One region of the Kosakonia oryzae genome, then DNA from elsewhere that is predicted to be linked to it. Evidence: predicted binding sites of a transcription regulator. Region 1 holds the regulator's gene; the other holds the start of a gene.

Region 1 (5,736 bases):
ATGGCATAGCGCTGTAACGTCTCGCGCGCGCCGGCGGCCAGCAGTTGCAGCGTCCGCGAGTGGGCCGGATTGATGCTCAGGCGATCGTCTTTGACGGTAATTAAGCCCTGGCGCAGCAGTTCTTGCGTCAGGTTTTCCAGCACTTCCGCCAGCTCGGCTTTTTCCCAGCGCAGGAACAGCTCGGCTTTCAGCAGCGGATAGAGCAGCTCAACGTGGCGCAGAATATCGCTGCGGGAGATGGCGCGATGCTGGGTCACGATCGCCGCCATCAGCGACGGCAGCATCAGCATGTGGGCAATGTTGTTGCGGTAATAGGTCATCAATACTGCCTGCTCACGAGGCAGAATAATGATATCGCCGATGGTGTCTTTCTCGACTTCGAACTTGTTCATCTGCAACGCGTGGTCGATAAGCGCGTCGGCGCTGGCGGCAGGCGTTGTTGAATCCGGCGAGTAAGGCACATTGCGCATCAGTTCGAGGTAGCAACTGAGTTGTTCGGTTAACTGCTCACGCGTCAACGAACGCTGGCGCGAAGCCAGCAGCGCCGTACAGCACAGGTTCATGGCGTTAGCCGCACCGGCATTGTTAATGCGAACCATCAAATCGGCGGCAATGTTATTCACCGTCGGCGTCAGCCATGCCGGGCGAATCGCTTCGATGGGATCGATAGACTCGCGCCAATCCGGAACGTGGTGGTTCAGGTAGTTCATCAGCGGAATGGGTTCACCGAAGTTCACATAACCTTGCCCCAGGTTACGCAGCTTGCTCAGCCCGCGCACCATCTGCAGCAGGCTCTCTTTCTCTTTGGTAGCGCCGCGCAGCTCTTTCGCATAGGTACCCACCTCCATCACATGCTCATAACCGATATAGATCGGCACCAGCGTGATAGGGCGCGTACCGCCGCGCAGCATCGCCTGGATGGTCATCGACAGCGTACCGGTTTTCGGATCCAGCAAACGCCCGGTACGTGAACGACCGCCCTCGACGAAATACTCGACCGAATAACCGCGGCTGAACAGCTCGCCCAGATATTCGCGGAATACGGTGGAGTAGAGTTTGTTGCCTTTAAAGGTACGGCGAATGAAGAAGGCACCCAAGCGGCGGAAAATCGGCCCGGCGGGCCAGAAGTTCAGGTTGATGCCTGCGGCGATGTGCGGCGGCACCAACCCCTGGTGATAGAGCACATACGAGAGCAGCAGATAGTCCATATGGCTGCGGTGGCAGGGCACATAGACAATCTCGTGGCCGTCGTGCGCAAGCTGGCGCACGCGTTCGGCGTTGTGTACGTTGATCCCCTGATAGAGACGGTTCCAGGTAAAGCCGAGGATACGGTCGGTCAGACGGATCATTTCGTACGAGAAGTTGGCGGCAATCTCTTCCATTAGCGCGATAGCGTTTTGCTGCGCTTTGTCGTGAGAGATTTTTTTGCTGCGTGCTTCGTCTTCGACCGCACGGGCAATCGCTTTGGAAGAGAGCAGCTTATTGAACAGATCCTGACGCGCCGGCAGACGCGGCCCTACGGCGGCCAGGCGCTGTCGCGCGAAGTGCATACGCGCCACGCGCGCCAGTTTCTGCGCGATAATTTTATCGGTGCCGTGCTCGGTCGCCATGCGGCGCAGGGAGACGGGCGGCGAGAAGCGCACAAAGCTATCGCGGCCAAGCCAGGAGATAGCGAAGAATTTCTGGATACCGTTCAGCATGCGCAGCGGCGGATTAATCTCGCCTTTCTCACGCCCTGGAGAGCGGCCAAACATTACCGATACCGGCACCATTTGCACATCCAGATCCGGATGGCTGCGGTGTAAATCCAGGTAGTCGTGGAACAGTTTGATGGACTCTTCTTTCGGCGTGTAATAAGTAAACACGCGCGGACCGCCATGAATGAACACGAAACGCGGTAGCAGTACGCCGTCGATTTCCAGGGGTTCCAGCGGATCGGGCAGTTCGTGCGCCAGACACTGAGCACGCAACGTCATCAAATCTGCCTTAGAGTTATAAGGCAGCACGTACATAATAGGACGTGAAGTATCGAGACCCAGTTCCTGTGCAGGTTCTGCAGGTATCGATTTACTCTTTACCAGTACACTTAATGGTAAATTCAGTAATTTGTAGTAAATTCGTGGCCAACCGGACATAAAAGATGAAAAGCCTCTGGTTAATAATAGTGCCATTGCGCCGCAAGAATATCAGAAAGCGCATGTAATTTCTGTTGTACCTCAGTACGCTGATGTAGACATTGACGTTTATTACATAAAAAGGTTCTTTTCATGGCCAATAATACCACCGGAATTACCCGAATCATTAAAGCAGCAGGTTACTCATGGAAGGGCGTTCGCGCTGCATGGATCAATGAAGCCGCCTTCCGCCAGGAACTGTTAGCCGTTGTTTTAGCTATCATTATTGCTTGCTGGCTGGACATTGACACGGTCACACGGGTATTGCTGATTAGCTCGGTGTCGCTAGTAATGATTGTTGAAATCCTAAATAGTGCAATTGAAGCTGTCGTAGACCGAATTGGTACTGAATTTCACGAACTTTCCGGTCGGGCGAAGGATATGGGCTCGGCGGCAGTGCTGATGTCGATCCTGCTGGCGCTGTTTACCTGGATCTCGCTTCTCTGGGCGCATTTTCGATAACGCTTCCAGAAATCGATAACACCCTGGTTTTTTGCTTAAATTTGGTTCCAAAATCGCCTTTGACTGTATATACTCACAGCATAACTGTATATACACCCAGGGGGCGGGATGAAAGCATTAACGGCCAGGCAGCAAGAGGTGTTCGATCTCATCCGCGATCGGATCACCCAAACCGGTATGCCACCAACGCGTGCGGAAATCGCACAGCAATTGGGGTTCCGTTCCCCAAATGCGGCTGAAGAACACCTGAAAGCGCTTGCGCGCAAAGGGGTTATCGAAATCGTCTCCGGCGCATCGCGTGGTCTGCGTCTGCTGCTGGAAGAAGAAGAGGATATCGGTTTACCGCTGATTGGCCGCGTTGCTGCGGGTGAACCGCTGCTGGCGCAACAGCATATCGAGGGTCACTATCAGGTCGATCCCGATCTCTTCAAACCTCATGCGGATTTCCTGCTGCGCGTCAGCGGTATGTCGATGAAAGACATCGGTATTATGGACGGCGACCTGCTCGCAGTGCATAAAACGCAGGATGTGCGTAATGGCCAGGTGGTCGTCGCACGTATTGATGATGAAGTTACCGTGAAGCGTCTGAAAAAACAGGGTAACACCGTCGAACTGCTGCCGGAAAACAGCGAGTTTTCCCCGATCGTCGTCGATCTGCGCGATCAAAACTTCACCATTGAAGGGCTGGCGGTTGGCGTCATCCGGAATGGTACCTGGCTCTAACGCCTGTTCTTTCCGCAGCGACACATAACAACGTGGCGCTGCGTAATACAATTTTCCCCGTTGATTCGACATTGCCATGCCGTTGCTGAACGCATCTGACAGAGCACTGTGGCGGCTTGCGCTGCCCATGATCTTCTCCAATATCACTGTTCCGTTACTGGGGCTGGTGGATACCGCCGTGGTCGGGCACCTGGATAGCCCTGTTTACCTCGGTGGGGTGGCGATCGGCGCAACGGCAACCAGCTTTTTGTTTATGCTGCTGCTGTTTTTGCGGATGAGCACAACCGGTCTTACGGCACAGGCGTTTGGCGCAAAAAACGCACCTGCGCTGGCGCGCGCGCTGGTACAACCGCTGTTACTGGCGTTGTTGGCAGGTATGTTAATTATGCTGCTGCGTACGCCGCTCATCGATCTGGCGCTGCACATCACCGGCGGGAGCGAAGCTGTACTGGAACAAGCGCGGCGCTTTCTCAATATTCGCTGGCTGAGTGCGCCAGCGTCGTTGGGAAATCTGGTGTTGCTCGGCTGGTTGCTGGGCGTGCAGTATGCCCGTGCTCCGGTGATCCTGCTGGTGGTGGGGAATCTTCTCAACATTGTGCTCGACCTGTGGCTGGTGATGGGTCTGCACATGAATGTGCAGGGAGCCGCGCTCGCCACCGTTGTGGCTGAGTATGCGACGTTCGCCATCGGCCTGCTGATGGTGCACCGCGTGTTGGTGATGCGCGGCGTCCCCCTGTCTGTGCTTAAAAATGCCTGGCGCGGCGGTATGCGGCGCTTATTAGCGCTTAACCGCGATATCATGCTGCGCTCACTGCTTTTGCAGCTCTGCTTTGGCTCAATCACCGTACTGGGCGCGCGTCTTGGCGGCGAGACGGTCGCGGCGAACGCGGTGCTAATGATGTTTCTCACCTTTACCGCGTACGCGCTGGATGGTTTTGCCTATGCGGTCGAAGCGCATTCCGGGCAAGCCTACGGTGCGCGCGATGGCAGCCAATTGATGGAAGTCTGGCGAGCTGCGTGCCGCCAGGCCGGGCTGGTGGCGCTGTTCTTTGCGGCGATTTATGCGCTGGCAGGCGACAACATTATTGCCTTGCTGACTTCACTTCCTGCTCTGCAGACGCTCGCCGGGCATTACCTGTTCTGGCAGGTAATTCTGCCGCTGGTGGGCGTGTGGTGCTACTTGCTGGATGGCATGTTTGTCGGTGCCACGCGCGCTGCGGAGATGCGTAACAGTATGGCGATTGCCGCTGCCGGGTTCGCTGTCACGCTGCTGACGGTCCCGGTGCTGGGCAATCACGGTTTATGGCTGGCGCTGACCGTCTTTCTCGCCCTGCGCGGGCTTACGCTTGCCTGGCTGTGGCGTCGCCACTGGCGTAACGGCAGCTGGTTTTCCGACGCGAATCCTTCCTGATACTGCCAGGCTTTTTGCCGGTTTCCTCGTCTCGCTTATGCTGTTTTTAACTATCGTGGTGGTTAAAGATTCCGAATAAAAATCGATTGCCGGAATCCTTAACTACAATAATCAGTACGTTCAGCAGAACGATTACCTATTTAACCGAACGATAAGGAGTCAACGATGAATAAAGACGAAGTCGGCGGTAACTGGAAACAGTTCAAAGGCACTGTTAAAGAAAAATGGGGCAAACTGACCGATGATGATATGACCATCATCGAAGGTAAACGTGACCAGTTGGTGGGTAAAATCCAGGAACGTTACGGTTATGCCAAAGATCAGGCGGAGAAAGAAGTTACAGATTGGGAAACGCGTAACGACTACCGCTGGTAGCCTGCACATCCCCTCAATGTGCTAACCCTCTACAGGCTACTCTGCCCGAAGGTACAAGGATGTACCACCCCTCCAGCTGTTTTATTTACCGTTTCGTTCAAACAAAGATTAACGTGGCTTTTTCTTCACCTGAACGGTGTGGTCATGGTGGCAATGGTCGTGATGACGGCAGGACTCCACTTCGACACAGTCTGCACATAAGCCGTGAGCTTCAATCACATTATGCCGCAGAGCAAAGCCCATCTTTGCCGCCAGCGCATGCATAATATCTTCCACGCCTTCCGCCTGCTCTTCCTTTACCGAACCGCAGCGATCGCAAATAAACATTGCGGACGTGTGCGTCGGCTGGTCAAAAAGATGGCATAACACGTAGCTGTTTGTTGATTCGACTTTATGTACGAACCCTTGTTCCAGCAGGAAATCAAGAGCGCGGTACACCGTCGGCGGCTTGGCCTGCGGTTCGCTTTCACGCAGCAGATCGAGCAGATCGTACGCGCTGATGGCGCTTTGTTGCAGGCTGAGTAATCTCAACACTTCAAGACGCTGAGGAGTCAGGCGCACATTGCGCTGCACGCACAGCTTTTCAGCCTG
Region 2 (5,736 bases), 120 kb from region 1:
GTTTACCGGTGTCGATAATGTACCCGTCAGTTTTGTCCGCTTTCGCGATCGTCGCCACGATCGGGTGATTGTGATTTGTCCGGGCCGCATTGAAAGTTATGTCAAATACGCCGAACTGGCGTATGACCTGTTCTACCTCGGTTACGATGTGTTGATTATCGATCACCGCGGGCAGGGGCGCTCCGGGCGGATGTTGGCGGATACGCACCGCGGTCATGTAGTCAACTTTAGCGATTATGTTGATGATTTGGCGGCATTCTGGCAGCAGGAAGTCGCCGACGGTCCCTGGCGCAAACGCTATATCCTGGCGCATTCGATGGGCGGCGCGATCGCCACGCTCTTCTTACAGCGTTATCCGCATGCCTGTGATGCTATTGCCCTGTGCGCGCCGATGTTCGGCATTATCATTCGCCTGCCGGAATGGATGGTGCGCCCGCTGCTTGATTGGGCGGAAAGCTATCCGCGTCTTCGCGACAATTACGCCATCGGCACCGGAAGCTGGCGCGCACTGCCGTTCGCGATTAACGTGCTGACCCACAGCCGCGAGCGTTACCGGCGCAATCTGCGTTTTTATGCCGACGAACCGACGCTGCGCGTGGGCGGGCCGACATGGCACTGGGTGCGCGAAGGCATTCTGGCCGGAGAACACGCGCTGGCAGGGGCGGCAAACGATGACACTCCAACATTGATTATTCAGGCGGAAGAGGAGCATGTGGTGGATAACCGTATGCAACAACGCTTCTGCGAAATTCGCGCTGCGGCGGGTCACCCTTGTGAAGGGGGAAAACCGTTTGTTATACCCGGCGCGTACCATGAGATCCTTTTTGAAAAGGACGCTATGCGCTCAGTCGCGCTTAACGCCATCGTCGAATTTTTCGACCGGCATAACTAATTATTTATTGAGGTAAAATTTTCCTATGTACCAGGTTGTTGCGTCTGATTTAGATGGCACGTTGCTCTCACCTGACCACACACTGTCTCCGTTCGCGAAAGAAACGTTAAAACTGCTGACCGGCCACGGCGTCAATTTTGTCTTTGCTACCGGCCGCCACCATGTCGATGTCGGGCAAATCCGCGATAATCTCGGCATCAAGGCCTATATGATCACCTCCAACGGCGCGCGCGTGCACGACACCGACGGAAATCTGGTCTTTAGCCACAATCTGGATCGCGATATTGCCAGCGATCTGTTCGGTGTGATGCACAACGAGAAAGATATCATTACCAATGTCTACCGTAACGACGAATGGTTTATGAACCGCCATCGCCCTGACGAGATGCGTTTTTTCAAAGAAGCGGTGTTCCAGTATTCGCTGTATGAGCCGGGTTTACTGGAGCCGGAAGGCATCAGCAAAGTCTTCTTCACCTGCGACAGTCATGAAAAATTGCTGCCGCTGGAGCAGGCGATCAATGCGCGCTGGGGCGACCGTGTCAATGTCAGCTTCTCGACGCTAACCTGCCTGGAAGTGATGGCGGGCGGCGTATCGAAGGGGCATGCGCTGGAAGCCGTTGCCGGAGCGCTGGGCTATGGTCTGAAGGATTGCATCGCCTTTGGCGATGGTATGAACGATGCTGAAATGCTGTCGATGGCCGGGAAAGGCTGCATTATGGGTAATGCCCATCAGCGCCTGAAAGATCTGCATCCGGAGCTGGAAGTGATTGGCACCAATGCGGATAACGCCGTGCCACATTACCTGCGTAAATTGTTCCTGCAATAAGATTGACATCTGATTATTAAATAATCAGATGTCAACCAAATACTCAAACTTTGCGCAACTGAGTCCGCTACAATGAAGCCTCACTATTTTGAGAGAGCTTCATTGTGGCGTTACTGATCATCACCACGATCCTGTGGGCCTTTTCCTTTAGCCTGATTGGCGAATACCTTGCTGGCCATGTCGACAGCTATTTCTCCGTGCTGATGCGCGTGGGGCTGGCGGCGCTGGTGTTTTTACCGTTTCTGCGTACGCGCGGGCACAACCTAAAGACCATTGGCCTGTATATGCTGGTGGGCGCGATGCAGCTTGGCATTATGTACCTGTTCAGCTTCCAGGCGTATCTCTACCTGACAGTCTCTGAATTCCTGCTGTTTACCGTCTTCACGCCGCTGTACGTTACGCTGATTTACGATCTGCTGAGTAAGCGCGGGCTACGCTGGAGCTACGCTCTGAGCGCCGGGCTGGCGGTGATTGGTGCGGCGATTATTCGTTATGACAAAGTCAGCGATCACTTCTGGATCGGTTTGATTCTGGTGCAACTGGCGAATATTAGCTTCGCCATTGGCATGGTCGGTTATAAACGCCTGATGGAAACGCGGCCGATGCCGCAGCACAACGCCTTCGCATGGTTCTATCTGGGGGCATTTGTCGTTGCTGTCACCGCATGGTTTGTGATGGGCAACCCGCAGAAGCTGCCGACGACCACCCTGCAGTGGGGCGTGCTGGTATGGCTGGGCGTGGTCGCTTCCGGTCTGGGTTATTTTATGTGGAACTACGGCGCAACGCAGGTTGACGCCGGGACGCTCGGCATTATGAACAATGTGCATGTTCCCGCCGGGCTGCTGGTCAACCTCGCTATCTGGCAGGAACAGCCGCACTGGCCGAGCTTTATTATTGGTGGTTCGGTGATAATGGCTTCGCTGTGGGTACATCGCCGTTGGGTCGCTCCGCGCTCCGCACAAACGGCAGGTGATCGCACGCGTGGTTCCGCGCTGAGCGAATAAACGCTTCGGTAACCGGCTGACGCTGCTCGCCGTCGCGCACTGCCGCGTACAGCCGGCTCCACAATCCTTCGCCCAGGGTTTTGGTCACGACCAGACCCTGGCGTTCAAAACTCTCCACCACCCAGTGCGGCAGCGCCGCGATCCCCATCCGGGCGGCAACCATCTGAATCAACAATAGCGTGTTATCAACGCTTTTCAGCGCCGGGCTAATGCCTGCCGGTTGCAGGAAATGACGCCAGATATCAAGGCGGCTGCGCTGCACCGGGTAGATCAGCAGCGTTTCGCTGGCAAGATCGTCCGGCGTGATGCGCGCTTTTGCCGCCAGCGGGTGATCCGGCGCCAGCACCAGCCGCACTTCAAAATCAAACATCGGTGAATAGTGCAGGCCGCTGCGCGGCAGAATGTCGGATGTCATCACCAGATCCAGCTCACCCTGTTGCAGCGCAGGCTGCGGGTCAAAGGTCACGCCGGATTTGAAATCCATCTCCACCTGCGGCCAGTTCTGGCGGAAGTTCTCAAGCGCAGGCGTCAGCCACTGAATACAGCTATGGCATTCAATCGCGATGCGCAATGTGGCTTGCTGCGGCTCGTTACAAGCCTGCAGCGCGCGGCTGATTTGCGGCAGTACCTGGTTGGCCAGTTGCAGCAGGATTTCGCCCTGCGGCGTAAAACGCAGCGGCTGACTTTTACGCACAAACAGACGAAAGCCGAGGCGTTGTTCCAGATCGCTGAACTGGTGGGAAAGCGCTGACTGCGTCTGATGCAGCGTCGCCGCTGCTGCAGCCAGCGACCCGCTGTTTCGTAACGCCTGTAGCGTTTTCAGGTGTTTAATTTCGATCATGAATGTCCTTCACCCCGGCATGAACAATTTGCGCTTGAGGTTTATACAGTACCTTCACAATATGGATGTGTAAACATCTGGACGTCTAAACTCGTCATATTTCGACTTGCAGGTGCGTTGGCTGCCTTGCGCGCCCCAGTCACTTACTTCAGTAAGCTCCTGGGGACACGCTACGTTGCCGCCTTCCTGCCAGCCGAACTATTTAGAGTTTTACATTCAGAATCAAAAAATCAAAGGAAGAAGACATGACAATATATAACCACACCCTCGGTTTTCCTCGCGTCGGCCTGCGTCGCGAGTTGAAAAAAGCGCAAGAAAGTTACTGGGCGGGAAATTCTTCTCGCGAAGAGCTGCTGGCGGTAGGGCGCGAGCTGCGCGCCCGTCACTGGGATCAGCAAAAACAGGCCGGGATCGACCTGCTGCCGGTCGGTGATTTCGCCTGGTACGACCATGTTCTGACCACCAGCCTGCTGCTGGGCAATGTGCCGGCTCGTCATCAGAACAACGACGGCTCTGTCGATATCGACACTCTGTTCCGCATCGGCCGCGGTCGCGCACCGACCGGCGAACCAGCGGCAGCGGCAGAGATGACCAAATGGTTTAACACCAACTACCACTACATGGTGCCGGAATTCAGCAAAGGCCAGCAGTTCAAACTGACCTGGACGCAACTGCTGGATGAGGTGGACGAAGCGCTGGCGCTGGGCCACAAGGTGAAGCCCGTGCTGCTTGGGCCGGTCACCTATCTGTGGCTGGGCAAAGTGAAAGGCGAACAATTTGATCGCTTAAGCCTGCTGAACGACATTCTGCCGGTTTACCAGCAAGTGCTGGCCGAACTGGCGAAACGCGGTATTGAGTGGGTGCAGATCGACGAACCGGCGCTGGTGCTGGAGCTGCCGCAAGCGTGGCTGGATGCCTTCAAACCGGCGTATGAGGCCCTGAACGGCAAAGTAAAACTGCTGCTGACCACCTATTTCGAAGGCGTCACGCCGAACCTGGACACCATTACCGCGTTGCCGGTACAGGGTCTGCATGTCGATCTGGTACACGGTAAAGACAACGTTGCGCAGTTGCATCAACGTCTGCCTGCCGACTGGCTGCTCTCTGCTGGTCTGGTGAATGGCCGTAACGTCTGGCGCGCCGACCTGACCGAGAAATATGCGCAGATTAAAGATGTGGTCGGCAAACGTCCGCTGTGGGTTGCCTCTTCCTGTTCGCTGCTGCACAGCCCGATCGATCTGAGTGTTGAGACGCGCCTTGATGCTGAAGTGAAGAGCTGGTTCGCTTTCGCCCTGCAAAAATGCGAAGAACTGGCGTTGTTACGTGATGCTCTGAACAGCGGCAATACCGAAAAACTGAATGAATGGAGCGCCCCGATCCAGGCGCGCCGCCACTCTACCCGCGTGCACAACCCGGCGGTGGCAAAACGTCTGGCGGCGATCACCGCGCAGGACAGCCAGCGGGCGCGTCCGTACGCTGAACGTGCGCAAGCGCAGCGCGTGCGTTTCAACCTGCCGGCGTGGCCGACCACGACTATCGGCTCGTTTCCGCAGACCACCGAGATCCGCGGCTTGCGTCTGGATTTTAAACAGGGACGTTTAGATGCGGGCAATTACCGCACCGGCATTGCTGAACACATTAAGCAGGCGATTATCGAACAAGAGCGTTTGGGGCTGGATGTGCTGGTACATGGCGAAGCTGAACGTAACGACATGGTGGAATACTTCGGTGAACACCTTGATGGTTTCGTCTTTACGCAAAATGGTTGGGTGCAGAGCTACGGCTCTCGCTGCGTGAAGCCGCCGGTGGTGATCGGCGACGTGAGCCGCCCGGAAGCGATTACCGTCGAGTGGGCGAAGTACGCGCAATCGCTGACCGAAAAACCGGTCAAAGGCATGCTGACCGGTCCGGTCACCATCCTCTGCTGGTCTTTCCCGCGCGAAGATGTCACCCGCGAAACCATCGCCAAACAGATCGCGCTGGCGCTGCGTGACGAAGTGGCCGATCTGGAAGCTGCCGGTATTGGTATCATTCAGATTGACGAACCGGCACTGCGCGAAGGTTTACCGCTGCGCCGCAGCGACTGGGATGCTTACCTGGCGTGGGGCGTGGAGGCGTTCCGTATTAATGCTGCAGTGGCGAAGGATGACACGCAGATCCACACCCACATGTG

Evidence for each region. The regulator LexA, encoded in region 1, represses DNA repair genes until DNA is damaged. The targets are predictions, from matches to a motif close to TNCTGTATGTACATACAGNA.
Region 2: a site for LexA is predicted at 3,595-3,614, ahead of metR (HTH-type transcriptional regulator MetR). Genes of this name have one in related genera too.

The regions. Positions count from the first base shown of each region.
Region 1 covers NZ_CP014007.2:5,070,102-5,075,837, reverse strand. The annotation lists gene plsB (glycerol-3-phosphate 1-O-acyltransferase PlsB) at 1-2,135, opposite strand, end outside; gene AWR26_RS24045 (diacylglycerol kinase) at 2,268-2,636, shown strand; gene lexA (transcriptional repressor LexA) at 2,745-3,359, shown strand; gene dinF (MATE family efflux transporter DinF) at 3,436-4,770, shown strand; gene AWR26_RS24030 (CsbD family protein) at 4,936-5,145, shown strand; gene zur (zinc uptake transcriptional repressor Zur) at 5,254-5,736, opposite strand, start outside.
Region 2 covers NZ_CP014007.2:5,185,913-5,191,648, reverse strand. The annotation lists gene pldB (lysophospholipase L2) at 1-892, shown strand, start outside; gene yigL (sugar/pyridoxal phosphate phosphatase YigL) at 918-1,718, shown strand; gene AWR26_RS24565 (carboxylate/amino acid/amine transporter) at 1,823-2,722, shown strand; gene metR (HTH-type transcriptional regulator MetR) at 2,610-3,563, opposite strand; gene metE (5-methyltetrahydropteroyltriglutamate--homocysteine S-methyltransferase) at 3,809-5,736, shown strand, end outside.